Regions from separate parts of the Rhizobium sp. PL01 genome, predicted to be linked through region 2. Evidence: riboswitches for the same ligand, from Rfam matches in the RefSeq annotation. Region 2 holds a riboswitch; the other holds the start of a gene.

Region 1 (16,101 bases), on a different contig from region 2:
AGGCTAGAACCCCGATCAAGAACCTCTCCGGTGGCGAGCGCGCCCGCCTGATGCTCGCCCGCATCCTGTCGCGCCCGACCAACCTGTTGATCCTCGACGAACCGACCAACGACCTCGACATCGAGACGCTGGACCTGCTGCAGGAAATCGTCGCCGGCTTCCCCGGCACAGTCATCCTCGTCTCCCACGACCGCGACTTCCTCGACCGCACCGTCACCTCGACCATCGCGCCCGCCAACCCGGACGCGCCCGACGGCCGCTGGATCGAATATGCCGGCGGCTATTCCGACATGATGGCCCAGCGCAAGGGCGCCGCCGACGAAAAGAAGCGCGCCGACAAAGCCGACAAAGCCAAGTCCACCGGCAACGACGCCTCCTCCGCGCCCAAAACCGGCAAGGCCAAACTCTCCTTCAAACAGAAATTCGCGCTGGAAAACCTGCCGAAGGAGATGGAAAAGGCCGAATCCGAGATCGCCAAACGCGAAAAGGAAATGGCCGACCCGAATCTGTTCACCAAGAACCCCACCCGCTTTTCGGCACTGGCATCGGAACTCGAAAAGCTACGGACCTCGATCACGAAGATGGAAGAGGAATGGCTGGAGCTGGAGATGCTGCGGGAAGAGATTGAGGGGTAGGGAGTTGACGCAGTTGATCTCGATGTCGAATGCCCGCGTTGCGCTAAAGTGTTGCGCCCGCAGGGGGTATCGACCGTTAAAAGTGCCACCGAAATAATCGGAATGACCCAAACGGACACCCAAATTGCAGCGGTATAAGGCGTCCGCACGGATATACCCTTGTGGACACCAACTGGCACACTGTCGCTTATCTCTTTCACACGACCCCAGAAAGCTCGTTGAACGGTCATATTGCTTAAGCGGACCAGCACCTACTCGTGCCATAACGCCATACCCAAGGGGGAAGTGGCTGCACGAAGCTACTTAAATACCCTCTCGCAAAAATTTATCAATTTTCAGCATTTTTAAAGCGTTAGCCAATGTGGTGATCCATTGACAGCGCGCTTGTACTTTACAACCATGGCGTGGGCTGGGGATTCGCGGATGGAAACACTAAAATACGAACTGGTATACGATGGCGGCGTTGCGACTGCGGGCCAACTACCTGCTCACAGCGGGGCAACTTCACTGGAAGGGATGACATGGACCCTCACGCTGATAGGTCACTACGCAGCAACCGGTAAGATCAAGTCACGAGGAGAGCTCTCCCCTGAGGTGCGGATATATCTCATCCCCCCGCGCCAAGGTTCCTTCATTCAAGAAGTCTGGGTACAACTCACAGAGCCAAACAACCTCTTCCTTACATCAGTTTTAGGCAGCTACGTTGTAGGCTCGGTCAGTCAGACCCTGAACAGCCTAATAACTACCACCATCAAACAGGTCTGCGGTCTGACCATTAATCTCTTGAAGGGAGAGCAGGACGCTTTAGGCAGACTTCCGTCTGGCGACCGCGAGGCCCTTGTCGATAAAATTGAACCCTCCATGAGGCGCGCCCATACAGTCATTGGGGAAGGTGCAAATACTCTGGATATCAGAGAAAACAAGGCATCTTTGCTAAGGCTCGACCAAGACACGAAAGCGTATGTCAACGCGGATTTCTTGACAGACGAAACGCTCATGGTGGTCAGTGTAGGGGCGTACAACGCTAACTCCGGCAATGGCAGCGCCTATCTGCCTGAGATTGGCAAAACAGTGCGTTTTTACGCGCCCAAAGGACTTGATGCCGACACCTACGCAGCGTTGAGCTACAGCTTGGATAAGTACGTCAACGGATTGCCCAGCGAAATCCAAATCGCTTGCGTGCCAACAGTGTCTTTGGACGACCGGTACAAGCGCCTAAAGATAGTCAGGGCATTCAAGACTGTTTTGTAAATCAACCCAAGATGGTGATTGAAAAATATTATGAGGCACATAATTTGATGGATATCATAAACGCTGTATGGGGATACAAGCTCTCCATCGTGCCCATATTGACAGTATACTTAGTATTCGAGCTATCTACATTGATACGTCGCTATATGCGCATTGCCTATACACCCATATACTTCATGTTTTTCCCACTTGGACACGCAGACAGCCTTTACTCTTACTACTTTAATGAAGACGACCTATACATTGGGGCTAGCCAAACGCCAGCAGAAAAACGGAAACTTCGGAAAAAGATAATCTCCGTATCAGTTTTCTCGATGGTATTTTCTACCGTATTTAACCCCGCTATTGCAGGCATATTCGCTGCATACATTTTGACCGAGGCAGAATTCACAGAATTCATGTGGTTTTTAGTTGCTCTTAAGAGTATATTGATATCATTCTCATTATACAACGTGAGAAGAATTTCTTTTGTAGAAAAGAGCGGCTCGTTCCCGTGGCTTGCGCTGATGTATACACTTTACATTATCCTCATTGCGCGCATCGTGTCATACTCATATACTTGGGGAATAGAGACTATTGCTAAAGTGGGAAGCAGCGGCTTGCTGTTTGCAATTGTCGACTTCATTATCTTTGATGTATTGATTTATATCGTCTTCGTTGCTCTGGGTGGTGCTGCAATTAGCTATTGGATGACGGACCCCGATTACATCCCAGAAATCGATGTGATTTATGAACCAGAGCTCATAAATGAGAAGTAAGGACCTTTACCTTCGGATCGCAGCGGAACATGACAAGCAAAACATTGACCTTGTCGCAATATCTATAATCATGACCGAGCGTCGATTTAGACGACGGAGCTTCAGGGCGATGGAGTATTTGATACTTATCGTCAGCATAATGATCGGAAAGACGAGACATCGCACGACTATCGGCATGGGACAATTGCGATACGAACTGTGGTTAGAGCGATACGGATCACACACAAAATCCCTGTGCGCATCTTTAAAGCCGATGGAAAACTACAGAATGTGCAAGTCGTTCATCGACGCCACTGGACGACATTCGATCGCCGACATTCTCAAAAAATATAACGGAACTTCTAGCGCCATTTACAGTCGGGAATTTACTCGTCACTTTGCATACATATCTATGTTTCATAGCAGATTTGTCGGCTTTCCGCAGCGTTGTAGGTAGCCGTGGCGTTAATTTTCCGGTCTTGACAATCAATAACTTTGGAGGTTGGCACACGCTATCATCTCCCATCACCTTTCATGATACGGGGAGTTCGCAAGGGACTGATCTCGCCCAGCGCATTGTTTGATGCTCTCCGTATGCATGATGCGCACATCGAAATGGGCGCGTGGTTTTAGACTCTGGCATAAGTGAACTCATGGCTCTAAAGCCTTTCATGTGCGGGACCGTTTCGCCCCACCACCATTATGACGCTTCCGTTCCCTGATGGCTTCGAGATTTGCCGCTGTACCCACAGGTTGGTTGTTGCCATCTGTCCTTTTGCATATGATGCAGAGACAGAAAAGGGGGACATCGTGTCCCCCTAGCCATTCCTTGAAAGCCCGGTTTCTAAGGCTTCTGAGCGATGGTGGGCGCTCCCTCCAGAGCCACCATTCAAAGTTCGCTTCGGGTTGAAAGCAGCCTATCTGCCAAAAAACCATCCCCGCAAATCTTCACCCACAATCCCCGTGCTATACTCTTCCTGTCCCACACAGACACACCGGGTTGCGTTTCCGGCGAGGTAGGCCCGGAGGCGGAACGCGCCTCAAATCCCCGGAGCTGCGTGAATAGCAGTTCTCCTCCGGCTTTTCGGACGCGATCATTGGTATAACGGACCGTCGAATCCGATTTCCGATCGGCGACAGCTGTTGCGGGACCGGCCGCAAGTTCATACCTTGTGTGCTCACCCTCACAAGGAGCAGCAGATGCAGATCGACCTTACAGGCAAAACCGCTCTGATTACTGGATCCACCGAAGGCATCGGTTACGCGATCGCCCGCCAGCTCGCGCGGGCTGGCGCTGATGTGGTGATCAATGGACGGTCCGAAGAAAAGACCACAAAGGCCGCCGAACGCTTGAGAGGCGAAGGTGCTAAGGGCACAGTCGCTGCGGCCGCAGCCGATGTTGCAACCGCTGAAGGCTGTGATGCTCTTTTCGCCAAGGTTCCGCATGTGGACATCCTCATCAACAACGCGGGCATTTTCCAGCCGCTCGATTTCTTCGAGGCGAGCGACGAGGTGTGGGATCGCCACTGGCAGGTCAACGTCATGTCGGCCGTCCGGCTTTCGCGCGCGTACCTTCCGGGCATGCAGAAGCTCGACTGGGGCCGCGTCATCTTCATTGCGTCGGAATCCGGCTTTAATATTCCGGTGGAAATGATCCACTACGGCGTGAGCAAGACCGCAGATATCGCGGTTGCCCGCGGGCTTGCCAAGCGCATGGCGGGCACTGGCGTTACCGTGAACTCGGTCCTCCCCGGCCCGACATTGTCGGAAGGCGTCGAGGCGATGCTTGCCGAAGAGCGTGCGAAGACGGGCAAGTCCATCGAGGAGGTCGCGGCGGACTTCGTCAAGACGCATCGTGCCAGTTCGATTATTCAACGCGCTGCAAGCGTGGAGGAGATTGCCAACCTCGTCACCTATCTCGCCTCGCCTTTGGCATCCGCGACGACCGGGGCTTCCATGCGCGTGGACGGAGGACTGATCGACACGCTTTGAGGCAGACGCAGCATGATTTGGGAAATGGGCGCGCCAAGTGACGCGGAAAAGCCCTCGGTGCGGTAAGTCTTTACACGCCGAGGGCCTTCGAGACGGCAAATGAATAAATCAGTTATTTTTCAGGCAAGTGACGCATGTATTTCGCCACCTGCCTTGTCGTAAACAATTAGCGGCCGCAAGCTATTGCAGAACCGGCAGCGCCGCCCAGCGTTGCTCCGGCGCCAACGGCCCAGAGCTGGCCGGTACCTGACCCGATTGCGGACCCCGCCACACCGCCCAGGACTGCGCCTCCAACCGTCCCAGCCACACAGCCGGGCGTCGCCGGGCCAGCGGTGGAATTCATGCTCGCTGTTTGACATCCGGCTAATGCACAGCATGATGCAGCGACGACGACCATAGTGGAATAATAAGACATTTCTTCCTCCTATCGTTGGTTTGGAAGTTTGCTTAATTCAGAAATTTCGACCAGCGCAGACATCACCAAGGCCACCACCGCTTTGGTCGAACAGTGTATAACTCAGAGAATTGGGCTTTGTTCCATTTGGAGTGACGGCGGCCGGTCTACTTTTGTCCCATTTCAAATGGTGACGACACCTGCGTGGCAGAAGGATGACTTTCAGCAATTCCAGCTGGCGGTACAAACGACCGGACTGAAGGCGCGAAGCCGCCTCTGAGTATGCAAACGTTACATGTCCGCTTTGGGCGAAGGATGGCCTCCAAAAAAACTCATCCCCGCAAATCCCGCCCATAATCCCCGTGCCATACTCTTCCCGTCCCACCACGGATACACCGGTTTGCGGTGCCCGCGAAGTACCCGGATGGTTTGGCGGAACGCGCGCGCGGGTCTGCGTGAAAGACGGTTCTCCTCCGGTTCGTGAATGAACGGGGGCGTGACCGTCCAGTATATGCCCCACCTCATTGAAAGACCGGCCGGAACACAACGTCGCGAATGTCCGGTGGACCCCATTCAGCAAAAAGGCCTCGCACACCGGCGAGGCCTCGTCTCCGGGAAAGACTATGCTGCCCGGCGGGACCGGTATGCACCACTCTCCCGCGTGGCAGCGCCCGCTGCCAGCGTGAACTGGGAGATCAGCTCCTTGAGATGGTTGGATTCCAGCGCAAGAGTTGCACCCGCCGCATTCATCTCCTCGACCATCGCTGCGTTCTGCTGCGTGACCTGATCCATCTGGTTGACGGCCGTGTTGACTTCGGCAAGCCCGACGGATTGTTCGCGCGATGAGAGAGCGATCGCATCCATATGCTGGTTGATCGTCACCACATAGTCGCCGATGACTTTCAGCGCGTTGCCGGTGTCGCGCACCAGCTTGACGCCGCTGTCGACCTCCACGCTCGAATTCCGGATCAGCTCCTTGATTTCCTTGGCTGCCTTGGCAGAGCGCTGGGCAAGTTCGCGCACCTCCTGGGCGACAACGGCAAAACCCTTGCCAGCCTCACCGGCACGGGCCGCTTCAACGCCGGCATTCAGCGCCAGCAGATTGGTCTGGAAGGCGATTTCATCGATCACCGAGATGATGCTGGAGATTTGACCTGAGGATTGCTCGATGCGCTCCATGGCATTGACCGCATTGGCAACGACCGAGCCCGACTGGGTGGCACTGGCATTGGCCTGGATGGCAATCTGCCGTGCTTCTTCGGCCCTTTGCGAGGAGTTCGAAACGTTCGCGGTGATCTGATCCAGTGCCGCTGCCGTTTCTTCAAGCGACGCCGCCTGATGTTCCGTGCGTTTCGACAGATCGTCGGAACTCTGGCTGATTTCCCGTGATCCGCTGTCGATCGACTGCGCAGCCGTTGTCACGGATTGAAGTGTCTCTGCCAGTTGAAGAACGGACGCATTGAAATTCTTCCGCAGCGTTTCGAAGTCCGGTGCAAAGGCCTGGTTCAGCTGGAAGGAAAGATCACCTGCGGCCAGATGTGACAGGCCGTCTGCCAGCCCAGCCGTCGCCTTCTCCATTTCGTCCGCCTTGATCCGTGCGGTTTCCGCATTTTGCCGCCGCTCGCTCTCGGTCATGTTCCGTTCGCGTGCAGCTTCGGATTCAAGCTGGATAGTGGCCAGCGCATTGGCCTTGAACACCGCAACCGCTGCCGCCATCGCACCGATTTCATCTGCCCGTCCGACGAAGGGAATAACCGTTGCCGTGTCGCCTGCAGCCAGCGCCTTCATAGACCCGGTGATTGCCTCGATCGGCTTGGCGATCCCGGAAAGTGCAAAATAGATGCCGCCTGCAATCACCGAAAGGCCAACCGCGATCGCGACCATGGCAATGGTCATCGTCGTCTGAAAGACTTGCTTGCTGATCTCGTAGGAGCGCTGCGATCCCTCTGTTTTGATCCTGACGATTTTATCGACGATATCCGTCAGCTCTGCAGCGGCTGGGCGGATCGTCGTCTGCTGGGCGACTTTCGCCTCCTCGGTTTTGCCCGCACGCGAAAGGGCGAGCATCGGCTCTGCCAATTGCTGGAGGGCTGCAAACTTCGTTTCAATGCCCTTTGCCAGTGATTGTTCGTCGGCATCGTTACTGGCAGCTTGGTTTAATTTCAGTTGCTCCAGAAAATGATTGGCGTCCGTATCCAGCGCCTGCTCGACGGTCTTGCGGCTGGCGTCATCCAGGGCCATCACATGATTAAGGTAGTTCCGGCGCATCGAAGACAAGGCCAGATTCATTTCCTTGGCGACCGAAACCCCCGGTAACCAATCCGTCGCCATTTCAGCAACGTTCCTATTCAACGTGTTCATGCTTTGAATGGCAAAGCCGGCAAATGATAGGAACACGACACCGATAAGCATTAACACAGCGGTCAATGCAGTCTTGATTTTTGGGCGGGACACAATGGCCTCCTGATGGGGTAGATCGACATGCAACCGTACCGCGACATCATGTCAACTCCGGTGGCAGACCATCCGACGGGCATCTCGGAGTTAGGGAGAATTTAGCTCCCGATGTAATTAAGGAATTCATAATGTGGCCAGCAAGCCACTGAAATAAAAGGATATTAGCATCTCAGGATTGTTTTTTGCAATCTCAAATATCCTGGATTGTTATATTTGCAGCATGATGGAGAAGCGAAACGCGTTGCGCCGTTTGTCTTTCAACCTGACGCACTCGGCGGAACAAACGCAACGGTGGCGACGGAAATCGGAAACACCAGTTTGCAGGTTGCATTCAGGCACTGCCCAAAAAAATCATCCCCGCAAATCCCCGGCCTTTCATCTCGTGCCATACTCTTTGCGTCCCACCACGGATACACCGGTTTGCGTTGCCGGCGAGGTGGAGCCGGTGCCCGGATGGTTTGGCGAAACGCGCGCAAAATCCCCGGGGCTGCGTGAAGGTGGTTCTCCTCCGGTTCAAAATGAACCGGGCGTGCCGGGCATACTCCACCACGGGCGGTTCACCCCGCGGACGGCTTTGCCGTCGAGGGGTCCAGGGTATGCCCCACCGGATTGAAAAGCCTGGCGGATAAGCGGCCGGGCCGGGGCATTGGAGGCTTCCTGCACCTCACAGGCAGGAAGCGCAGAAGAACCTGAGAAGCGCGGCAAAAGACACTGAACGGGGCGCTGAGAGGTGTCACTTACTTTTACTTTACGAGGCAGCTTTCAGCGCCCCGGCCGACCTGCTTTTTGAAAACTGCGGCGATTTTTCGCGCGCAGGCGCAAGGCGTTGCAACACGCGCCAACGCGCGGGACGGGCGGCGGTTACTTCACCGTTGCCTTCGACTGCGAGCCATCGTCGTCGATAAAGTTCACGGTGTTGCCCTTCATGACGATACGGGAGCAATCATCGTCATCGTCATCATCGTAGTAGAAGCAGATTTCGTTGCCGGAGATTTCCCATTCGCCGTCATAGGCGGGCTCGGTGGCTGAATGGCCCTTGATCGTGCCGTTGGCCAGCAGCTTTTCCGAATAGCGCACCCCGTCCTCGGTACCGGAGATCGTCCTGCCGATGAGTTTCGCGCGGATTTGCGCGCCAGTCAGAAAGGCGTCCTGCGTCATCACCGGTGATATTGGAATGACGAGAATGAACGCAGCAAGCAGTCGTTTCATGTCCTCCTCCTACAGTTCGTAGACCAGAAACAGGGCGATTTCGGTGATGATGGCGATCAGAATGGCGGCTTCCAGCACCGATGAAACAACGAACAGGCGGAACTCGAACATCCGCTCCGAGGCCTGATTGTAGAGCGCCTCGCGGCTCTCGATCATGTCGCCGATCAGGGTCAGGCGCTTTGTCAGCTCCAGTTGATGGCAAAGCTCGAAGAAGACGCGGCGGGCATTGCGGGAGAGCCCGCTATCGCCACGCTCCAGAACGCGCATGGCACGCAGAAACCACTGGCGATCCCGCGTCGCCTCGACAGCCCTCTCTCCCAATCGGCGCCCTTGCGATCTGCCGAACGAACCGCCGGCCAAAGCCAGCGCATCGCCATGCTGGACACCCCAGTCGGCTTCAAGTTTCCGCTCCACCCGCTCGACATTGAGCCAAAGCCAACCGAAGGCGGCGATAGCGGCAGTGACGTCGTTGAACTGATCCCGGGGCGCCTGCACCACGATCCGCGAACCGCGCCACCGGATCTGGCCATTGCGCAGCTGCAGTTCGATCGCCAGCTCATCGAAGTCGTTGGGGCCAAGGGGCTCGTTTACCCAGTCGCTCGTAAGCTGCTGCACGGCAAAGGGCGTTTCCGAACCGGGCGCCAGTTTGACGATATCGAGACTATCGGTCCGGGTGTCGCCCAGTTCCGCCGATGGCATCGCCGGCCCTTCGATCCGGATGGCGTGCTCGACCACCACAACGGGTTCCGGATAGGACAGGGCGCAAACCACACCGCCACTCTGCACCTCCTGCCCATCCGGATGCGTGAACGCCAGCCTGGAGAGGACCGAAATGTGCGTGGACTGATCCATGGTTCAATCCACGGACAAGGAGGGAAGCTGCCTGATGCCATCATCGACTGTGTGGACATCAGGCGGAGGGACAAACGCGACCCCGTCCTCCAGGATCGGGCCAGACAGGCCGAGATAGAAGGCGGTTTCCTTGTCGAAGCAGAAGCTCGCCTTGACGAAGGCGCCGGTCAGATGGTCAAGCCAGTCCGCCCCAAGCCGCGCCTCGATCGTCTGGTCCATGCGCGCCGCACTTTCCTCGTTCGGGTCCAGCCAATCCGAGGCCATCAGAAAACCCCAGGGGGCGAGGAAGGACGGTACCGTCACCTGATAGCTGTGAACCTGCGAGAACACCGTTGCCATCGTGCGGGAGACTGCGGTGTGGCCCTTGTAATCGCAGAACGACAATTCCAAAGCCTGCACCACGACGATACCACCCGGCCGCAGCCGTTGCCGGACCAACGCATAAAATTCCCGGGTGTAGAGATGCTGGGCTGGGCCGTTGTCCAGCATATCGACCACATCGATGATGACGACATCGAAGAGATCGTCGGTCTTCTCGACGAATTCCCGGCCGTCGCAATAATGCAGTTCGGCGCGTGTATCCGTGAAGGCACCGTAGTTCCATGGGCCAAGATGCTCGCGGCAGATATCGACGACATCGCGGTCGATATCGACCATCACCGCGCGGGTCACGCTGCCATAGGCGAGCACTTCCCTGAGCGTTGCCCCCTCCCCGCCACCGATGATCAGCACATGCCGGGGATTCTCGTGCATCAGCAGCGCCGGATGCACCAGCATCTCGTGATACAGCGCCTCGTCTTCTTCCGAACTCTGGATGGCGCCATCGAGGAAAAGTGCCCTGCCGAAACTGTAGGTATCGGCGATCGTCACCGACTGGAACGGTGTGCGCAGCGAGCAGATGATCGACTTTGCCCGGTAATGATATTCGTCGAAGATATCGGCATCCTCAAGCACGAAAACGCTGCCGCCACGCTCCAGAGGGACCGCATCATTGCTTTCGACGAAGAACTTGTTGGGAGGAAGCTCGGGCAGAGGGTAGGGACGCTCGACCAGAACGGAGCTCTGAAACGCTCCTAACAAATCGGGTTCATGGGGTAGCATGTCGCTCATCGCCGCCTATTGCGCTTCCGCCAGAGTTTCGGCTGTGTCCCTGACGATCTGGCGCAACTCGATCAACGACGGCGTAAAAGCCTCGATCAGCGCCGGAAGCGCGTTCAGTGGGTCGCAGACCCCACACATGAAAATGTCGAGTGCGGCATAGGCATTCTCCGGCCAGGTGTGGATGGAGATATGGCTTTCGGCCAACGACGCGGTGCCGGTGACGCCGCCTCCAGGGCTGAACACGTGGAAACTCATGCTGAGCAGCGTGGCCCCCGCAGCAGCGATGGCGCTGGTGAACGCAGCCTCGATGCGAGCAACGTCGTCGAGGTTTTCCGCACCACTGAAATCCGCGATAACATGCCTGCCCGGCAGTTCACCGGCCGTCATAGAGGAGCAGCCTCTCTTGCCCGCCGGAATCTCCGGAAAATAATGGTTCGCAAACTTTCTGTGCGTCGACAACAAGTCTTTCAGACCACTCGAACGCCCCACGACCAAAGTCCTCGCAAAAGGTAAAAAGCACTTAATTAGTGTAATCTAAAATAAATAGATCAGCAATCGTGAGCAATTGCCCGCCCCCAGAGCTATAAAACATCAAATCTGCGGAACGCGTCGGCAAAGATGTGCCGTTCTGTTCAACCGACGCCAGCAGCAATCCGGCTACACTGGCTTAGCCACTGCTCCGCCCCTCAAAATATGCAGATGTGTGGCGACCCTCCCAGCCACCCCTAGGACCGCCCCACCGCCGCATTGCGGCAATCATCTCCGATGGAGAACCCAGATTGCCGCGTGACCTTGTTCACCCCGTGGAGTGCCGCTGACTAAGTGCCGCGACTCGCCCATGCCAGACCACCAGGAAGGGCACGACGACAAGCTCCATGCCAAGCCCGAGCAGATGCCCGGCCGACGGCACGCCATCGACCGCCAGCGCATACAGCCGTGCCAGACCGCCACTGAAGGTCAGGATCGCCAGAAACCGGATACGTTCGGTCTTTTTCTCGATTGCCGGAATGCAGCTGTACCAGCCGATCCCGAAGGCAAGGAAAAGCCCGGAGAGAAACCGCACATGGCTGCTGAGATCCACCGGCGGGGTCTTCTCTCCGAGAAACCCAGGTCCCATCACCACACCACACAGGCCGGCAAACACCGGCAGCATCGCAAGGACAGCGATGGTTGCCTGCAGCAGGCGCCGCTGCCGGAAATCGGTCGGGCTGATCTGATAGGCAAGACTGGGCATCGCGCATCCTCCTGAAGTCATCAAGGGGTACGGGGGCACGAGCGGCCGAGTTTCAGTTTTCCGAACACATCGGCGTGAACGCAATACTTAGCATTTCACTTAACTATTTCTTGCATCCGGCGTCGCGCCATGATAGTTAGGCACATGCTTAACCAACCAAACCAACTCGACCTGATGTTCCAGGCACTCGCCGATCCGGCACGGCGTATGATGGTGGACAGGCTCTGCCACGGACCGGCCTCGGTCAGCGAACTGGCTGGCCCGCTCACCATGTCCCTGCCCTCCGTCATGCAGCACCTGCAGGTGCTGGAGCTGAGCGGCCTCGTCCAGTCGCAAAAGACCGGCAGGGTCCGCACCTGCACCATTGACCGGCAGGTGCTGAGCCTCGCCGAGCAATGGATTTCAGACCGCCGCGCCCTGTGGGGACACCGCCTCGATGCACTGGGGGAGTATCTGGCCGAAAATCCGGAAAACGTGGAAGAGCTTGAAGAACCATAAAGGAGACGAACATGACGGAACGTTCGACACATCATTCCACCATCGTCATTGAGCGCACCTATGACGCGGCGCCATCGCGCGTCTTTGCCGCCTGGTCGAACCGGGAGGCATTGCTGCGCTGGGGCAATCCGGGCGACGGCTGGGAGATTGCCTATGACCAGTTTGTCTTCCGGGTCGGCGGCACCGACATCAACCGGTTCGGCCCGAAGGGCGGCCCGGCCTATGTCAACGAAACCACCTACTACGATATCGTCCAGGACGCACGGATCGTCTCGGGCGGCAATATGACGACGGAAGGCAGGCGCATCTTTGCCGGCCTGATGACGGTGGAATTCCTGCCCGCAGGCAAGGGCTGCCGCCTCATCATGACCGAACAGGGCGTGTTCCTCGACGGTCATGACAAGCAGGCAAACCACGAGGTCGGCTGGGCCGAAATGCTCGACAAGCTCGGCATCGAACTCAAGCGCAATGAGACAGCCGCCTGAACCCGGCTTGGCGTCCGCTCCGCCTGGCGGGCGCCATATTGATTCTCGCGCGGACAGGCGCTATCTAATGCTCTCGTGGTGATTTGGCCGGCCGGCTTGCAGCCACGTTAAATAAGTTGCTAAAGGGCCGTGCATGCGCAAGCAAGCTGGCCCGGTAGCGATTCTGTCGTTGCCGGTTTTTTTGTGCCGGCGTGTTCGGAGACCCGAGTGTAGCCATGCCCATCAAAATTCCCGATACGCTGCCCGCCTATGAGACCCTCGTCAAAGAGGGTGTGCGGGTGATGACCGAAACTGCGGCGATCCGTCAGGATATTCGGCCGCTGCAGATCGGCCTGCTCAATCTCATGCCGAACAAGATCAAGACCGAAGTGCAGATGGCGCGCCTTGTCGGTGCGTCGCCGCTGCAGGTCGAGTTCTCCCTGATCCGGCTGGGTGGCCACAAGGCCAAGAATACGCCGGAAGAGCATCTGCTCGCCTTCTACGAGACCTGGGACGAGGTGAAGCACCGCACGTTCGATGGCCTGATCATCACCGGCGCGCCCGTCGAACTGATGGACTACGAGGACGTGACCTACTGGAACGAGATGCGTGAAATCCTCGACTGGACCCACACCAATGTCCATTCGACGCTGAACATCTGCTGGGGGGCGATGGCGGCGATCTACCATTTCCATGGCGTGCCGAAACACACGCTGAAAGAAAAAGCTTTTGGCGTCTACCGTCACCACAATCTCAATCCGGCATCGCCCTATCTCAGTGGCTTTTCCGATGATTTCCAGATCCCGGTGTCACGCTGGACCGAGGTGCGCCGCGCCGATATCGAGAAAAAGCCAGATCTCGAAATCCTGATGGAATCCGACGAGATGGGCGTCTGTTTCGTGCATGAAAAGGTCGGCAACCGGCTCTACGTCTTCAATCATGTCGAATATGATTCGACCTCGCTGTCAGACGAATATTTCCGTGATGTCGATGCCGGCGTACCGATCAAGATGCCGCACAACCATTTCCCCCACAACGACCCGTCGCTGGCGCCGCAGAACCGCTGGCGCAGCCACGCACACCTGTTGTTCGGCAACTGGATCAACGATATCTATCAGACGACATCCTTTGATCTCGCCGATATCGGGAAGGACAGACGCTGACCGAAGCCCTCACCATCCGTCCTGTCCAACCCGGAGACGAGCAGGACTGGCGCCGCCTGTGGAAGGCCTATCTGGCCTTCTACGAAGCCACCTTGCCAGAAGACATCTACGCCCTCACCTTTTCGCGGCTAATCAGCGGCGAAACCAATGAATATGCCGGATTTCTGGCCGTCCTCGATGGCAAGCCGGTCGGCCTTGCGCATTTTCTCTTTCACCGCTCCTGCTGGCACGCGAACTCCATCTGCTATCTGCAGGACCTGTTTGCCGATCCGGACGTGCGCGGACAGGGGATTGGCCGGGCACTGATCGAGGCTGTTTACGCACGGGCGAACACGGAAAAGGCTGAGGAAGTCTACTGGATGACCCAGGACTTCAACGCCAATGCCCGCAAGCTCTATGACCGCATCGCCGATAAGACGCCTTTCATCATCTATCAGAAGACGTTTTGAGACGAATCTGCTTTGTCTCTGCTACGCAACGCGCCGGAACGCTTGCGGCGGCGGAACGGCCGCAAATTGTATGACTTTTCGGTTGCCGCCTTCAGCGAAATGACGCAGGTTGCCGCCCGGGAAGAGTGGAGGAAGAATGGCCGTGCAGACAGAAACTGAAGTGTTCGGCCATATGCCATCCGGCGAGCCCGTGCATCGCATCGTGATCAAGGGCGGCGGACTGACCGCGCATGTCCTCACCTGGGGCTCCGTCATCCAGGACCTGCGTCTTGATGGCCATGCAGCGCCGCTGGTACTCGGTTTCGAGAATTTTGCCGATTATCTCGCACATTCCCCCTATTTTGGAGCAACGCCCGGCCGCAATGCCAATCGCATCGGCGGTGGCCGTTTCGCCATCGACGGGGTGCAGTACCAACTCGAATGCAATGAAAAGGGCGTGACACACCTGCACGGCGGCAGCGACGGCATTGCCAAACGCCTGTGGACCCTGATCGAGGCGGCGGAGAACCGCGTCGTGCTGCAGATCGTCGATCCCGATGGCCGCGCCGGCTATCCCGGCAATTGCACGACCACCTGCACCTACACGGTCAGCGATGGCGGCGTGCTGAATGTGCTTTACGAAAGCACGACCGACCGCGCCACGATCTGCAACGTCTGCCAGCACAGCTACTTCAATCTTGACGGCACCGCCGATGCGCTCGGCCATGACGTGATGATCGCCGCGAATAGCTATTTGCCGACCAACGAACTCCAGGTCCCGACCGGCGAGATCCGCTCCGTCGAGGGTAACGCCTTCGACCTGCGCGCTATGACCCCGATGCGCCGCCAGCTGGAAGGCGAGAAGATCGGCTACGACCACAATTTCTGCCTGGCAGACGCCCGCGGCCCCAAACAATCCGTCGCCCTGGTGCGCAGCATCAATTCCGGCGTCTCGCTGGAAGTCCGCACCACCGAGCCCGGCGTGCAGTTCTATACCGGCTTCAAGATGAACGTTGCGGTACCCGGCCTTGAAGGCCGCCATTACGGCCCCTTCGCCGGCTTCTGTCTGGAAACCCAGATCTGGCCGGACGCGATCAATCATGCCGATTTCCCGCAGGCTGTCTTGCGGCCCGGCGAAACCTTGCGGCAGGAAACCGACTACGTCTTCACCCGGAACTGAGGCTTCGGCGCGCACCGCTCCCGGCCGCTCGAGCCGGAGGCCACAGGCGAATCACCTCTTGCAACAACGTTCGCTTGATGTGGCGCTACGCAAATCCGCTGGGCTTTCATCGCCAAAGCGGATTTGATGCGCTGGCAGATATCGGCGATGAGGGAGGATTTGCACCATGACCGAGGCGGGAAAAGCAAAAATCGCGCTGGTGACCGGCGGCGGCACGGGTATTGGCCGCGCAATCGCCAAGGCACTTCTGGAAAAAGGCTTCACCACCGTCATTTCCGGGCGGCGCTTTGACGTTCTCCAGATAGCGGCAAAGGAGCTGTCCGTCGAGACCGGCGGCACAGCGCGGGCATTCGCCGCCGATGTCGGCGATCCGCAGGCGGTTGCCACCCTGTTTTCAACCATCCGCCATGATTTCGGCCGTCTCGACCTGCTGGTCAACAATGCCGGCATGGGTCTACCGGCCGTTCCAATGGAAGACATCACCTTCGACCAGTGGACCGCCATCG
Region 2 (16,101 bases):
AGGGCATCGAACATCATGTCAGCGTCGAGACGCTGGAAGCTTTCCGCCGCTTCATCGACAAGAAAGCCTAACCGGCCCGCAGACGCCGGCCGAAGCGTTCGCCCAGGATGATGATAATACCGGCCGAAAAGATCAGCGCCGCACCGAAGAAGACCTGGGAGGCGGGAATATCGCCCCAGATCAGGAATCCGAGCCCGAAGGCCCAGATCAGCGACGAATATTCGAACGGCGCCAGCACAGAGACCGGCGCCCGGCGCATGCCCTCGAACAAGGCATATTGCGCGATGCCGGCAATCATCCCCGTGCCCACCATCAAGGCGACATCGAGAAGGCTCGGCGGGACCCAGGTGACGACAACGGCTATGCCGGTGAACAGGATGAAGAAGCCGCTGGACAACGTCATCTGCACCAAGGTCACTTCCTGTAGCGCGGTCTTGCGCAACAGTACGGTCGAAATTGCCCAGAACACCGCTGCCTGCAACGCCAGCCAGACTGGCAGGGACAGCTTCATATTGCTCCCGAACGGATCGGTCGCCACCAGCACGCCGATAAAGCCGACAACGACGGCGATCCAGCGCAGCGGTGGCACGTGCTCCTTGAGGATCGGCACCGCCAGAATGGTGATCAGGATCGGGGCGGCATAATAGAGCGTCGTCAACTCCGCGAGGCCCAATTCGCGGGCTGCAGTATAGTAGGAAAGCCAGGCGGCCAAAAGCAGCAGATTGCGGAGCACCATTGGCTTCAGAACCGGCGAGCGCCACGAGCGGATGAGCAGCGGACCACGGCCGATCGCGGTACAGATTGCAAAGATCGTCACGCTGCGCACGAACAGGATCTGCCAGACCGGCAGCGCCACCACGAGCCATTTGACCGAGGCGTCCTGCAGCGTGAACAGGAAATAGGAAAAGATCGTCAGCAGAATGCCTGAAAGCACGGAGGTATTCACGGAGGGCTCCCGGGGTGCTGCGCAAATCGCGCGCGATCTGTGATATCGCGAGGCCAGCACACAAGGAAGAGGTTTGACAGCGCGTCGTGTGGCGAAAAATGAGGGCGCGCCGGAAAATAACGCCCGGTGAGATCGCCCGGCCTTGATTCAGACCATCTGGACCTTGAGCCTCACTGCCGTCCTGTCAAAGACCGATCACCGACAGCATGACAAAGGTGGCAAACAGCACGAAATGGGTCATGCCCTCGATGGCATTGGTTTCGCCGTCATTGAGGTTGATCGCGGCAACGATCAGGGTGATCGTCACCATCACCGTCTGCACCGGCGTCATCGCCATGATGAAGGGCTGGCCGGTATAGAGCGCGATGGCCTCCATCACCGGCACCGTCAGGATGACGGTGGAGAGCGAAGCGCCGAGCGCGATGTTGACGACGGCCTGCATCCGGTTGGCAAGGGCTGCCCGCATCGCCGTCATGATCTCAGGCGAGGCGGAAATGGCAGCGACGACGATTGCAGCCAGTACCGGCGGCGCACCGCTGCCTTTCAGGCCGGCTGTCAAAAGACCGGACATGATTTCGGCGAGCACACCGATAATGACGACACCGATGATCAGGATGGTGATGGACACCGCCACCGGTTCGTTCTCTGACGGGTGTTTTTCGCCACCTTCGCGCTTGGGATAGCTGTAGCTGAAAAAGTAGCTGTGCACGCCGACCTGCATCTTCAAAAACACCGCGTAGAGTGTGACCATAGCCACGATGGTGAAGGCGGAATAGAGGTGCCATTTTGCCTGCGGAACGAATTCCGGCACGATCATCGAGATACCCATCGCCGTCAGGATCATGACGCTGTAGGTGCGGCTGGAATCGTCATTATAGGATTGCTCGCCGTGTTTCAGGCCGCCGAGCAGCGCTGCGAGCCCGAGAATACCGTTAATGTCGAGCATGACGGCGGAATAGATCGTGTCGCGCACCAGGGTCGGCGATATTTCTTCGCCGCTCATCATGATCGCCAGGATGATCACCTCGACGAGAACAGCCGACAAGGTCAGAATCATCGTGCCATAGGGATCGCCAACCTTGGCGGCCAGCACTTCCGCATGATGAGCGACCCGCAATGATGCGAGCACGATGGCAAAGACCAGTACGGCCGCACCGGCAAGAGCCGCCATTTGCCCAGACTGAAGCAGCGCATGTTCGAACAGGAAACCTGCAGCCGCAAAAACCAGCGCTGCGCCCAGGAGAATTTCGGACTTCAAAATGGAGAACAAATGCGGCGCCTCGCAACCAGCAGGATAAGGTCTATCGGAGTATAGGCCGCATGTGGTGTATTTCAATCGGGACAGATGCAAGGGCGCCAGCGAAACGACAGGATTATTTTCCTTTCACACTTTACTCTCCGCCACATTTTGGCTAATCTGGATAGACAATCAATCGAGACAGCAAGAAGCCAGAACACCCAGGAAAGCGTCACGCTTCACCGCTCGCAGGATGCGCAACGATGTTTTCACATGACCGGATCTGGAGTGCGATCGATGCGCTCGCCGAACGGCATCAACTGTCCCCTTCGGGCCTCGCCCGGCGGGCCGGGCTCGATCCGACCTCTTTCAACAAGTCCAAGCGCCATTCCGCCGATGGGCGCGAGCGTTGGCCTTCGACGGAATCGATTGCCAAGGTTCTTGACGCCACCGGATCGACGATCAATCAGTTCATGGAATTCCTGCGGCCGGGGCCTGTTTCCAACGCCCTGCCGGAGGGCGCCTTTCCGCCGCAGACTGGCTCCATCCCCCTTCTCGGCTTTGCCCAGGCCGGGGCTGGCGGCTTCTTCGACGATGGTGGTTTCCCCGCAGGCCAAGGCTGGGACGTTGTCGAGTTTCCGGCAGCCCCCGGCACCAAGGCAGGCGTCTATGCGCTGGAAATCCAGGGCGACAGCATGTTGCCGCTCTATCGCGACGGCGATGTGCTGATTGTCGAACCCGGCGCACAGATCCGCCGCGGTGACCGCGTGGTGGTCAAGACCAACGAGGGCGAAGTCATGGCCAAAGTGCTGGTGCGCCAGACCCCGCGCAACATCGAGCTGCTTTCACTCAATCCCGAACACCCCAATCGCACATTCGAGCTCAGCGACGTCGAATGGGTCGCCCGCATCATTTGGGCAAGCCAATAGGACAGTTTTCCTGATGAAGCGGCACTTGCTTACCATCGGCGGCGGTTTGGCCGGAATTGCCCTGACCGTCGCTCTCCTGTTGACCGGTGCATCGATTATCCAGGGGCGGCAAGGTGCCGAGACCCAGGACTTCACACTTGAAACGCCCGACATCACCGATGTTCCTGATCTCGGTGGCGACGATATGAGCACCGGCGACCAAACGGTGGACAGCAGCGAACCGGCATTGGAAAATTCCGCCGGCAGTGGCGCCGTCAACGCTACGGGCGAATCCGAAAGCAAATCCGTTCGCGATATCGCTCCGGAGCAGTTCGGCCTGCCGCAGGAGGTCACGTCCCAACCACTGGAGCGCATCGAGCCCCGGACGCCTCTGTCACCGTCCATTGCAAAACCGGAATCGGCTCCCGCTGTTCTGCGCCATCCGGTGGCATTGTCGGCGGGCCTGATCCAGTTCGGCGACCGGCTGCTGCAATTGGACGGGATCGTGCCGCAAGCGTCTGACCGCATGTGCGGCGAAGCGGGCAAGACTTGGCCGTGCGGCGTCATCGCGCGAACGGCGCTGCGCAACTTCATCAGGTCTCGCGCGCTTTTGTGCAATGTCCCGGAAAAGGGGTGGCAGGGAACGCTGACCACCAGCTGCAGCCTTAACAACATCGATCCTGCCGCTTGGCTTGCCGAGCGCGGATGGGCAGAAGTGCCGGCGGGATCAGCGCTCGCCGATAAGGTGGAGGCAGCCCAAAAATCCCGTCACGGCTTTTTCGGAGACGACCCGCGCACGTTCAGTATTTATCCAGCACCACGGGAGGAAAAGACCGTGCCAGGAAGTGTGGACACAGACGCGAGCACGCTTGAACAGGGCTTGTAACCGGCAACGCCTGCCCATACCTCACATTACACCACAGCAGTACGGATATCCCATGCCTGACACCCTGAGCCATCACGAAGCCCTCATCTACGTCATGGTCATGATGTCGGCTGTCGATACCGCAATGACCGACAATGAACTCGAGCGCATTGGCAGGTTGACCAGCTTCCTGCCGGTGTTTGACGGTTTCGACCATGATCATCTGGTGCATGCGGCACGGGAATGCACAGCTCTTCTCGACGGCCCGGAGGGGCTGGACATCGCGCTTGAGGTCGTGCGTGAAGCCCTTCCCGCGCGTCTCTACGACACGGCCTATGCGCTGGCAGTCGAGATCGCCGCCGCCGATCTTTCCATCCGCCAGGAGGAAATACGGCTGCTGCAACTGTTGCGCGACCGGTTGGGGCTGGACAAACTGACGTGCGCCGCAATCGAGCGCGGTGCCATGGCCCGTTTCCGCAAGTGAACGAAGCGGGCTTCCGCTTCACGCCAAAGTGCGTTCACCTCGATCACCGTCCCGGTAGAATGGCCATCCGCGAGACGAGGATGGGGACTGCATGACGGTAGAGATATTGGGGTTCGGCGAACCTATCTGGCGCCTGACCTTCTTCGCGACACTCTTTCTGTCGCTTGCCGCACTCGAACTGCTGCATCCCCGGCTGGAACGCCCGGAGCTGATGCGCGCCCTGAAGGCCCGGCGCTGGTTCACCAATCTTTCCATCCTCGTCCTGTCATCGCTGATGCTGCGGATGATCTTCCCGGCCGCGGCCACCGGTGTCGCTCTCTACGCAGACGCCCACGGCTACGGGCTTTTGCCGATGCTCGGCTTGCCACCATTCGTCAGCGGCATCCTCGCCTTCGTCATTCTCGATTTCGCCATCTGGCTCGAGCATGTGATTTTCCACAAGGTGCCACTGTTCTGGCGCATCCACCGGGTTCACCATGCCGATACCGGACTGGACCTGACGACGGCGCTGCGCTTCCACCCGCTGGAAATCCTTTTGTCCGTCCTGTGGAAATCGGTTGTCATCCTGGCGATCGGCGCGCCACCGGTCAGCGTCCTGATTTTCGAGATCGTGCTGAATGGTGCAGCGATGTTCAATCATGCCAATCTGAAACTTCCCGCCCGCATCGATGGCATGTTGCGCCACCTGATCGTTACGCCGGACATGCACAGCATCCATCACTCCGCCGAGCCGGACGAAACCGACACGAATTACGGCTTCAATCTTTCCATCTGGGACCGGTTGTTTTCAACCTACCGGGAGCGATCGAGGCGTGCGCCCGAAGCCATGCAGATCGGGCTTTCACAATATCCCAACCCTTCGCCTGCCCGGCTCTTCTGGTCGCTGGTGCTGCCGTTTCGAAGAGAATGACCGCGCTTCAATAAATCCCGGCCGGGAAATAGCGCAGATAGATCTCGTTCAGCCGGCCCTTGCGGGACAGTTCCAGCAATGCATGGTCAATCGCCTGCGTCAGGGCCGAATCGCCCTTGCGGTTCATGATCGCCAAGCCCTCACCGAGAAAGCGTTGCGAGAAATAAGCGCCCTCGATCAGCGCGCAGCAACCGGCAGCATCGCTACCCGCCGTCCAGAAGGACAATTGCATGCCGTCTGAAAACACTGCGGCAACGCCCCCCTGCTTCAGGGCCGCCAGCATGGCGTCGCGGCTCGGAAATGAGCGCGCTTCGAGTTTTGGAAAGAACGCCTTGAACATCGCCTCATGCGTGGTACCCGTGACAATACCGACGGGCTTGCCCGCCAGTGATGCCATCGAAAGCGTGTTTCCCACCACCTGACGGTTGGCAGCAAACCGGGCCGGAAGCTTCATGAACGCCCGCGAAAAGGCAAACCGCTGGCGCAATTCCGAGCTGGTACCGATTCCGGCAATCACGGCCTCGCCTTGCCCGCCTTCCAGGGCCGGTTGTAACTCCGCGAAGGTCACGGCCTGGATCTGGCATTTGGCGGCGATGTCCAATTCCTGGCAAATCTCGCGGACCAGATCCACATGGAAGCCGGCAAGCTTGCCGGACTGGTCGATGAAATTGAACGGCGGGAAATCTACGGTTGTCAAAAACCGAAGGCGCGCCAGACCACTAAGGTCGGGCTTTGCGATGCGCTCCCGCGCGTCAAATAACATTGGCAGGTCGTGAACTCCGTCCGCAGCGCGTGACATGCGCGGGAAAAGTGCAACTGACAACACGCAAAGCGTGAAAATCCCGTAAAATTTTAGAGATGCACGGAATGCGCGTAACATTATGATTATTCCTGGGGCGAAATAGGGGGTATTGCCGCGCCGCGCGGCAATGGGGTTTCATGCGTCTGGAAGAATATCCGGACAATTCCGGAATGGCTACCAAGAATGAGCTGCCGGTCAGGCGATCACAGCCTGATGCCGCTGCGGAAAGATTCACGCCGGCGCTGAAGCAAGAGGGCCGCCTGCTCCTTCAGATGGGTATCGGCAAACCTTCGATCGCGCAGGCCATGCAACGCGCGCAAGCGCATGGCACGACCGTCGAGGAAGAGCTGCTCGCATCCGGTGAGATCGACGAAACCATCTGTTTCGAAGCGCTGGCGGAAACACTCGGGTTGGAATTCATGGCCACCATAGATTCCAGCCGGGTTCAGGACATAGAGGGGCTCGACACCCAGATCGCCCGGCCGGAGATCGTGCGGATCCACCATGCGAGCCGGCCGCCGGTCACCGTGATCGTTCCAACGCTTGGCCGGCTCGCCGAGCTTTCCGCACTTCTGCAGCGAACGCCGCTGCTGCGCCGGTCGCTCGCGGTGTCGACGCCGTCAGCGGTGCGGGAGGCCGCCTGGCGGGCCGGCAGTCAACGACGGGTTTCGGCGGTGACACGCTCGTTGTTTGAGACAGCGCCACTCCACAGTGCCCGCGTCACCTTCTGGGGCAAGCAAGGTTTTTATACCGGGATCGTTCTGTGCACCATGGTCGCGGCGGCAGTCGTCGCTCCGTTGGTCAGCATGCTGATCCTGCATATCCTGCTGACGCTGTTCTATCTTGCCAATTTCCTCGTGCGGCTCTACGCGCTCGTCTTCGCCTTGGTGCAGGAGCGCGGAGAGCGGCGGCCGGAACCACCGGACGATGCCGACCCGTTGCCGGTCTATTCCGTGCTCGTCGCGCTTTACAGGGAAGAAAACGTTGTGGCGCAGCTTGTTCACGCGCTCAACCAGCTCGAATGGCCACGCTCGCGGCTCGACATCAAGCTGATCTGCGAGGAGGACGATGCGGCAACCATCGCGGCGCTGAAAGCTTTGCGGCTGGCGCGTGAATACGAGATCGTTGTGGTGCCTGTCCACATGCCCCGCACCAAACCGAAAGCCCTGAGCTATGCCCTACCCGGGGTCCGTGGCACCTACTTAACGGTCTATGACGCCGAGGACCGGCCGCATCCAGGCCAGTTGCGCGAGGCCCATTCTGCGTTTGCGGCGGCACCACCGCGCGTGATCTGCCTGCAGGCGCCACTGATCATCACCAATGCGCGGCAATCCTGGTGGAGTGCCTTGTTTGCGCTGGAATATGCCGGGCTGTTTCGCGGATTGCTGCCGATGCTTTCCCTGACCGGCCTGCCTCTGCCGCTTGGGGGTACTTCCAATCATTTTCGCACTGCGGAACTGAGAAAGATCGGCGGTTGGGATCCCTATAACGTGACCGAAGACGCCGATCTCGGGCTCAGGCTCCATCGGCTTGGCTATCGCTCACGCGTCATCTTCAAGCCGACGCTGGAGGAAGCACCGGTTGCGCGGTCCGTGTGGCTCGGCCAGCGCACACGCTGGTTCAAGGGATGGCTGCAGACATGGCTGGTGCTGATGCGCAAGCCCGGCCAACTGGCCGGGGAGATGGGCTGGCCGGCCTTTATCGTCTTCCAGATCCTGATCGCCGGACTGCTATTGTCCGCACTCAGCCATCCCATCATCGTCGGCTTCCTCGCCTATCTGACCTGGCTGATGCTGGACGACAGCACGCATACGGAGGGGTGGCTGACCTTCTGGCTGTTTACCTGCGATATCGTCAATATTGCCGGCAGCTACGCGGTCTTCATTTCGCTCGGGCGAAACCGGATGAATACCCATGAGAAACGGGCGGTCGGCTGGCGTTGGATGTTCGTACCGCTCTACTGGCTGGCCATGTCACTCGCCGCATGGAAGGCCCTGCTGGAGTTGCGGACAAATCCGTTTTCCTGGAACAAGACACCGCATGTTCCGGTCAAAGACCACAGCGAAGAACCGTCTGCCTGAGAGACTATGGAGATTGGCTGGAAAGGCTTGAGAAAAAAGTGGAGCGGGTAGCGGGAATCGAACCCGCACGATCAGCTTGGGAAGCTGACAAGCTACCACTACATCATACCCGCCTTGCGCCCGAGGTTTCCACCAAGCACGGCTGCCTGTCAAGGCGGCAGCCGGTTTTCCGGACGGAATTTACTCCGAGCGGAAATGCTTGGAGAGTTTCAGCCCCTGCGCCTGGTAGTTGGAACCGAGACCGAGGCCATAAAGACCTTCAGGGCGCTCCATCATATGTTCATAGACCAGACGGCCGACAATCTGGCCGTGTTCAAGAATAAACGGCACTTCGTGGCTGCGAACTTCGAGAACGGCGCGGCTGCCTTTGCCACCGGCCGACACGTGGCCGAAGCCCGGATCGAAGAAGCCAGCATAATGGACGCGGAATTCGCCGACCAGCGGATCGAACGGCGTCATCTCGGCGGCATAGAGCGGCGGCACATGCACGGCTTCGCGCGAGACGAGGATGTAGAACTCGTCGGGATCGAGGATCAGTTCGTCGCGGCCGCGGCTGTAGAGCGGCTCCCAGAAATCGAAAATGCCATGTTCGGCCTTCTTGTCGACGTCAATAACTGCTGTGTGATGCTTGCCGCGATAGCCGATCAGGCCGTCGGCGCCGGTGCCCTTGAGATCGATCGACAGCGCGATACCAGCGCCCGAAACGTTCGGCTTTTCGCTAGCGACCAGCACGTCGCTCTCATGCAGCGCCAGCACTTCGGCTTCAGTCAGCAACGCATGGCCAATACGGAAGCGGATCTGCGACAGGCGCGAGCCGCGGCGGACGATGACCGGGAAGGTGCGCGGGCTGATTTCGAGATAGAGCGGGCCGGAATAGCCTGCCGGAATCTTGTCGAATTCCTGGGCGCGGTCGGTGATGACACGGGTGAAGATGTCGAGGCGGCCGGTCGAACTCTTCGGATTGGCCGAGGCCGACATTTCCGGCAGAAGATCGAGGCTTTCCATCAAGGGAACGATGTAGACGCAGCCGGTTTCGAGAACCGCACCTTCGGAGAGATCGATGACGTGCAGTTTCAGCCGGTCGAGCTTGTCGGCGACCAGATGACCGGGGCCTGGCATGAAGCTGGCGCGGACACGAAAGGCCTTGGAACCGAGACGCAGGTCGAGGCTGGCCGGCTGGATCTGGTCGGCGTCGAGCTTTGCCTCGCTTTTCAACCGTCCTGCATCAAAAAGCGCAGCAATAGCGCGATCGGCTAGAATGCCTGTGGCCCTGGTCATTTCCATCGTCCTCTTTGCCGCAACCGGCACGTCATAACCCAAATTGTCCCTGTGACATATCTTCTTGTTCACGGGAATTGACGCAAGCGCGGCTAATCAGTAAATACTGACTTATCCCGTGGTGATTTGGCCGGTCGGCTTGCAGCCACGTAAAACAAATAGCTAAAAAGGCCGGGTTTGAAACCGGCTTGCTTTACGCGGCCGGTTTTTTTGTTTTGAAAGAGACAATCGATGAGCAACAATTGGCGCCCCGCGACACAGCTCGTTCATGGCGGCACGACCCGTTCAAACCATGGTGAAACTTCCGAAGCCATCTTCATGACGCAAGGCTTTGTCTACGACAGCTCGGAAGCGGCGGAAGCGCGCTTCAAGGGCGAGACGGACGGCTTCATTTATGCGCGCTATGGCAGCCCGACCAACGACATGTTCGAAAAGCGCATGTGCATGCTGGAAGGCGCCGAAGATGCGCGCGCCACCGCATCCGGCATGGCTGCGGTCTCCGCCGCCATTCTCTGCCAGCTGAAGGCCGGCGATCACATCGTTGCTGCCCGCGCCCTGTTCGGCTCCTGCCGCTGGGTGGTGGAAACGCTGGCGCCGAAATACGGGATCGAATTCACGCTGATCGACGGGCGTTTCCTTGAAAACTGGGAAAAGGCCGTCAAGCCGAACACCAAGGTGTTCTTCCTCGAAAGCCCGACCAATCCGACGCTGGAAGTGGTCGATATCGAAGGCGTCGCCAAGATTGCCAACCAGATCGGCGCCAAGGTCATCGTCGATAACGTCTTTGCAACGCCGCTTCTGCAGAAGCCGCTGGAACTCGGCGCCCATATCGTCGTCTATTCCGCCACCAAGCATATCGACGGTCAGGGCCGTTGCCTCGGCGGTGTGATCCTTTCGGACAAGGAATGGATCAACGAGCACCTGCACGACTATTTCCGCCACACCGGCCCGGCACTGTCGCCTTTCAATGCCTGGACGTTGCTGAAGGGGATCGAGACCCTGCCGCTGCGCGTGCGCCAGCAGAGCGACAACGCTTCGCGCGTGGCCGATTTCCTCGCCGAGCAGAACCAGATCGCCAAGGTGATCTATCCGGGCCGCAAGGACCATCCGCAGGCCGACATCATCGCCCGCCAGATGAAGGGTGGATCGACACTGGTCTGCTTCGAGATGAAGGGTGGCAAGGATGCAGCCTTCGCGCTGCAGAACGCGCTGGAGACCGTGCTGATTTCCAACAATCTCGGCGACTCAAAGAGCCTGATCACGCATCCGGCAACGACCACGCACAAGAACCTTTCGGACGAAGCCCGTGCCGAGCTTGGTATTTCGCCCGGCACAGTACGCTTCTCCGCCGGAATCGAGGACAGCGAAGACCTAATCGAGGATTTCGCCCGCGCCCTGAAGTCGGTTCAGGCCTGATTTTTTTGGATTTTGTGAAACGCCCGTGTCTTTGGATGCGGGCGTTTTTCTATGCCCGCGTTTCGCCCTTGAAGCTCGCCCGCGCCAGCATGATGCGCGACAGCGCCGTATAAAAACAGACGAGCGCAAAGATAACGGCGATTTCGGAAAACCATTGTGGGAACAGACAAAACGCCAGAAAGACGGCGATGGTTTCCGTTGCCTCGGCAAGACCCGTGGTAAAATAGAGAGACTTCACGCCGCGTATATCGGTTGCGAGACCACGCTTTTCAGCCATGATCGAGAAGGCTAGAAAGCTCGCACCGTTGACATAAAACGACAGCAGCAGCAGCCCGCCGGCAAGACCGTTCTCATAGGGGTCTGCCAGAATGAAGGCGAACGGGATGAGGCCGTAGAAGGCGAAATCGAGCACAATATCAAGGAAACCGCCGAAATCGGTTTTCTGGGTCGCCCGGGCAACGGCACCGTCGAGGCCGTCACACATCCGGCTGACGCCGATGAGAATGAACCCCCAGACATAAGCGTCGAGAACGATAGCGACCGCAGCCGCCAGGCCAATCAGGAAGCCCGTAATCGTCACGGCATTCGCGCCGATACCACGCGCTGCAAAACTCCGGCCGGCGCGATCCAGCCAGGGGTCGAGCCGCTTCCTGAAATGACCGTCCAGCATGCTGTGCCCTATCCTTACAGTTTACCCTGCGCGTTATTCTTGACGAAACCATCTTGCTGTAGAATATCGCCTATAGACTAGAAAAGGGTTTGCATATGTACCGCGCGCTGACACGCGACATCGAGGTGACCGTCGAGCCTTATTATCTGGAGGAGCAATCTGATCCGGATGACAGCCGCTATGTCTGGGGTTACCGTATCCTGATCTCGAACCTCTCAGACGACACCGTGCGGCTGATGACGCGCTATTGGCACATCACTGACGAAAACGGCCAGGTGGACGAGGTCAACGGTCCGGGAGTCATCGGCGAGCAGCCGGTTCTGAACCCCGGCGATACCTACGAATATTCGTCAGGCTGCCCGCTCGACACACCCTCGGGTGTGATGTTCGGTCACTATTCGATGGAAACTGCGGAAGGCGAGTCCTTCACTGTCGATATTCCCGCCTTCTCGCTGGATTCGCCCGGCCAGAACCGGACGTTGAACTGAGGTCGCAGCTTTTTTACTGCGGCTTCACTTCTGTTGCCTCGAAGCGGTAGGTCGTCGAGCAGAACTCGCAGGTGACCGAAACCAGCCCGTCCTCAGCCGCATGATCGACATCCTCCTGGCTGAGACTTGCCAGGACATCGCGCAGCTTCTCACGCGAGCAGCTGCATTTGTCGAACACTGCCTGGGGCGGATAGACCTTGACGCCACGCTCGTGGAATAGCCGGTAAAGCAGCCGTTCCGTGCCAACGGTCGGATCGGTCAGTTCATCGGCATCGATGGTCTGAACCATGACACTGGCTTCACCCCAGAGATCATCCACCTCAAAACTATCGTCGGCGCCATCGCCGCCCGGAAGATCCCGCTGGCGCATACGCTCCAGTGTTTCCGGCAGAAACTGCGCGACCATGCCACCGGCCCGCCAGCGATGACGAGGCTTGCCGTTTTCATCGCGGTCAAGCAATTCGGCGACGCCGAGGCGCACCTTGGTCGGGATCTGTTCCGACTGGCGGAAATAGACACCGGCAATCTCTTCGAGCGAAGCGCCATCCAGCGGCACGATACCCTGGTAACGCTGCATATGCGTGCCCTGGTCGATGGTGAACGCAAGAATACCTTCGCCCAGCAGATGTTGCGGCTGGGTCAGGCCGTTCTTTTCGGCAAGCGCCAAGGCTTCCTCATTGTAACGGGCATAGGCGCGCACCCGGTCCGGCGTCGAGAAGTCGGCGACAACAAGATCGACCGGGCCATTGCTCTTGGTCTGGATGATGAGCTTGCCTTCAAACTTCAGCGAGGTTCCGAGAAGCACCGTCAGCACAACCGTTTCGGCCACGAGGCGCGCGACCGGCAAGGGATAATTATGGCGCTCGAGGATTGCGTCCAGCATCGGGCCGAGCTGGACCGCACGGCCGCGCACGTCGAGGCCCTCCACCTGAAACGGCACGACATGATCGTCGCCGGCAAAATCGAACTGGCCGAGGCCAAAGTCTGCTTCCGTCATCACTCTGCTCCTAGCCCCCGGACGTCTGCCCGCCGTATAGGCCGGGACGCTGTCCGATGCTTCTATTGATCCTGCGCAGGCCGGCTTTGTCCAGATCGTTCCTGAAAAAACGGCCGTTCGCGCCATCGCTTCCAATCAGGACAGCGACGCGGATGGATATTACTGAATACGAATGACCGGCAAAGGAGGACGTGCCACCTGCCGGTCATCAGCGTGTTGCATAGATCGTGTGCCGCTGGCCGGTTTTCAATATGCCGGGCAAGACCGCCAAAGCGCCGCGATCTTTCAGATTCGCTTTGCGCGCTTTAGGTCTTTGGTGGCGCATGCCGTTATCGCAAAACCGCTGCGCGCTTTTACGCACAGCTAGAGAGCGCCAAGGCACCACGCAAGAACGGATTTTTGCGCGTGCAGGCGGTTCTCGGCTTCATCAAAGACCACCGACTGTTTGCCGTCGATGACGTCGTCCGTCACTTCCTCGCCGCGATGGGCAGGCAGGCAGTGCATGAACAGCGCGTCCTTGTCGGCCTTCGCCATCAGCTGGGCATTGACCTGGAATGGCTGAAAAACGTTGTGGCCGCGGGCGCGGTGTTCCTGGTTCATCGACACCCAGGTGTCTGTCACCACGCAATGGGCGCCGTCTACAGCCTGATCGGCATCATGGTAGAGCTTGATCTCGCCGCCATTGTTGCGTGCCCAGTTGAGGATCTTGTCGTCCGGTTCCGAGCCGAGCGGCACAGCCATGTTCATCCGGTAGCCAAAGCGCGCCGAGCCTTCGATGAAGGAATGCAGCACATTGTTGCCGTCGCCGGTCCAGGCAATCGTCTTGCCCTTTACGGGGCCTGCATGTTCCTCGAACGTCATGATATCGGCCATGATCTGGCAGGGATGCGTCGCATCCGTCAGGCCGTTGATAACAGGCACGGTGGCGTGCTCGGCCAGTTCCAGCAGCCGGTTGTGATCGGTGGTCCGGATCATGATGGCATCGACGTAGCGGGACAGGACCTTGGCGGTATCACCGATGGTCTCGGCGCGGCCGAGCTGCATTTCGGTGCCGGACAGGAACAGTGTCTCGCCGCCGAGCTGGCGCATGCCGACATCGAAGGACACGCGGGTGCGGGTCGAGGGCTTTTCGAAGATCATCGCCAGCATCTTGCCGGCCAGCGGCTTTTCAGCTGTTCCGGCCTTGGTGGCAACCTTACGGACGCGCGCGTCCTCGATGATCGACCTCAGGTCGGCTGTCGTCATGGCAGAAAGATCGAGAAAGTGTCTGGTACCGGCCATTCTATTCAAAGTCCTGTGTTTTTTCAGCGTGTCAGTGGAGCGTCGTTCAGGCAGATGCCTGTCGTCGTTCCACGCTCAGCTGTTCGGCGGCGCGTTCAAGCCGCGCCAGGCCTTCACGGGCTTCTTCGGCCGTCGTCACCAGCGGCGGCAGCAGGCGGATGACATTTTCGCCTGCGGGCACCGCCAGCAGTTTCTCGGCGCGGATGGCCTTCAGGAGATCGGCAGACGGCACTTTGGCCTTGATGCCGAGCATCAGGCCTTCGCCGCGGATTTCCTCGATAATATCGGGGAAACGATCGGCAAGCGACGCAAGCCCCTGCCGGAACACCAGCGACACATCACGGACGTGCTGCAGGAAATCGTCAGCAAGGATGACATCGAGAACAGCATTGCCGACGGCCATCGCCAGCGGATTGCCGCCATAGGTCGAGCCATGGGTGCCGGCGACCATGCCGGAAGCCGCTTCTTCGGTCGCAAGGCAAGCACCGAGCGGAAAACCGCCGCCAATACCCTTGGCGACCGCCATGATATCAGGCGCGACGCCTGCCCACTCATGAGCAAACAGCTTGCCTGTCCGGCCGACGCCGGTCTGGACCTCGTCGAGGATGAGCAGCAGGCCGTATTCGTCGCAGAGGGCACGCAGTTCCTGCATGAATTCCTTTGGCACGGTGCGGATACCACCCTCACCCTGGATCGGCTCGATCAGGATCGCTGCGGTCTCTTCGCTGATGGCAGCCTTCAGGGCGCCCATGTCACCAAACGGCACCTGATAAAAACCGGGTGCCTTCGGGCCAAAACCTTCCAGGTATTTTGCCTGCCCACCGGCGGCGATCGTGGCCAGCGTGCGGCCATGGAAAGCGCCTTCGAAGGTGATGATGTGGAATTTCTCCGGGTTGCCTTTGGAGAAATGATAGCGGCGTGCGGTCTTGATCGCGCATTCCAGCGCCTCTGCGCCGGAGTTGGTGAAGAACACCTTGTCGGCGAACGTCGCTTCCGTCAGGCGGCGGCTGAGGCTCTCCTGTCCGGGAACTTCATAGAGGTTCGACAGATGCCAGACCTTCTCCGCCTGCTCTTTCAATGCCGACACAAGATGTGGATGCGCGTGGCCGAGCGAGTTAACGGCAACACCGGCTGCAAAATCGAGATAGCGGGTGCCGTCCTCGGCGATCAGCCAGACGCCTTCACCGCGCTCGAACCGCAGGGGGGCGCGGGCATATGTGTCATAAAGCGGCGTGGCATCGGCCATGGCGCATGTCTCCTCAAACCATCACGGCAATTGTATAATCGGCGTCGTCAACAGGGCTGTGACCAACCCATAAAAACTCAAAATGCCGCCTTGCGGCGGCAGGGGCACTATCTTCACTTCGCAGTGCGATGTCAACAAAAGCCCATGATTTCCGGCAATTCGCGTACATACAGCGCTCGCAATTTTTTTAGCCGGATACCCTTGCAAAAATGCCACGCATGGCAAGCAAGTTGGGGAAAACTCAGAAATTGATTCGGTGGGATTCCCCGGACTCTTGTCAGGGAGTCCCCCGGGCTCTACGTTAAGAAACAATTACTAGAACGCATGCGGCGGACCTAGTCACCAAAAGTGTTATCGCGTTTCAGCCTCGGATACTATCCAGGGCTCGGTGGAGGATTCGACCATCACCAACGCTGGGAATGGAGACAAGACCATGAATTGGACTGACGAGCGGGTCGAAAAACTCAAGAAATTGTGGGCCGAAGGCTTGAG

What was found. A riboswitch is a leader RNA that binds a small molecule or an ion and turns the genes downstream of it on or off. The one in region 2 is predicted to bind S-adenosylmethionine.
Region 1: it holds a riboswitch for S-adenosylmethionine, as region 2 does, so the genes downstream of both, metA (homoserine O-acetyltransferase MetA) here and R6X40_RS14085 (O-succinylhomoserine sulfhydrylase) in region 2, are expected to answer to the same signal.

The regions. Positions count from the first base shown of each region.
Region 1 covers NZ_JAWQUM010000015.1:639-16,739, reverse strand. Annotated here, with positions in the region: gene R6X40_RS27755 (ABC-F family ATP-binding cassette domain-containing protein) at 1-635, shown strand, start outside; gene R6X40_RS27750 (hypothetical protein) at 1,059-1,886, shown strand; gene R6X40_RS27745 (hypothetical protein) at 1,811-2,644, shown strand; gene R6X40_RS27740 (SDR family oxidoreductase) at 3,824-4,615, shown strand; gene R6X40_RS27735 (glycine zipper 2TM domain-containing protein) at 4,782-5,012, opposite strand; gene R6X40_RS27730 (methyl-accepting chemotaxis protein) at 5,631-7,463, opposite strand; gene R6X40_RS27725 (hypothetical protein) at 8,328-8,675, opposite strand; gene R6X40_RS27720 (hypothetical protein) at 8,685-9,527, opposite strand; gene R6X40_RS27715 (fused MFS/spermidine synthase) at 9,531-10,637, opposite strand; gene speD (adenosylmethionine decarboxylase) at 10,644-11,015, opposite strand; gene R6X40_RS27705 (DUF4345 domain-containing protein) at 11,425-11,862, opposite strand; gene R6X40_RS27700 (metalloregulator ArsR/SmtB family transcription factor) at 12,007-12,360, shown strand; gene R6X40_RS27695 (SRPBCC family protein) at 12,372-12,845, shown strand; SAM riboswitch at 12,911-12,988, shown strand; gene metA (homoserine O-acetyltransferase MetA) at 13,061-13,987, shown strand; gene R6X40_RS27685 (GNAT family N-acetyltransferase) at 13,984-14,436, shown strand; gene R6X40_RS27680 (aldose epimerase family protein) at 14,579-15,595, shown strand; gene R6X40_RS27675 (SDR family oxidoreductase) at 15,762-16,101, shown strand, end outside.
Region 2 covers NZ_JAWQUM010000005.1:176,958-193,058, reverse strand. Annotated here, with positions in the region: gene mntR (manganese-binding transcriptional regulator MntR) at 1-71, shown strand, start outside; gene R6X40_RS14135 (DMT family transporter) at 68-946, opposite strand; gene R6X40_RS14130 (calcium:proton antiporter) at 1,131-2,216, opposite strand; gene R6X40_RS14125 (helix-turn-helix transcriptional regulator) at 2,447-3,112, shown strand; gene R6X40_RS14120 (thermonuclease family protein) at 3,126-3,977, shown strand; gene R6X40_RS14115 (tellurite resistance TerB family protein) at 4,030-4,440, shown strand; gene R6X40_RS14110 (sterol desaturase family protein) at 4,532-5,350, shown strand; gene R6X40_RS14105 (transporter substrate-binding domain-containing protein) at 5,358-6,230, opposite strand; gene R6X40_RS14100 (glycosyltransferase family 2 protein) at 6,323-8,233, shown strand; tRNA gene R6X40_RS14095 (tRNA-Gly) at 8,273-8,346, opposite strand; gene R6X40_RS14090 (2'-deoxycytidine 5'-triphosphate deaminase) at 8,414-9,511, opposite strand; SAM riboswitch at 9,620-9,698, shown strand; gene R6X40_RS14085 (O-succinylhomoserine sulfhydrylase) at 9,743-10,927, shown strand; gene R6X40_RS14080 (CDP-alcohol phosphatidyltransferase family protein) at 10,977-11,597, opposite strand; gene apaG (Co2+/Mg2+ efflux protein ApaG) at 11,693-12,085, shown strand; gene R6X40_RS14070 (Hsp33 family molecular chaperone) at 12,099-13,082, opposite strand; gene argF (ornithine carbamoyltransferase) at 13,446-14,363, opposite strand; gene R6X40_RS14060 (aspartate aminotransferase family protein) at 14,410-15,609, opposite strand; gene R6X40_RS14055 (GcrA family cell cycle regulator) at 16,043-16,101, shown strand, end outside.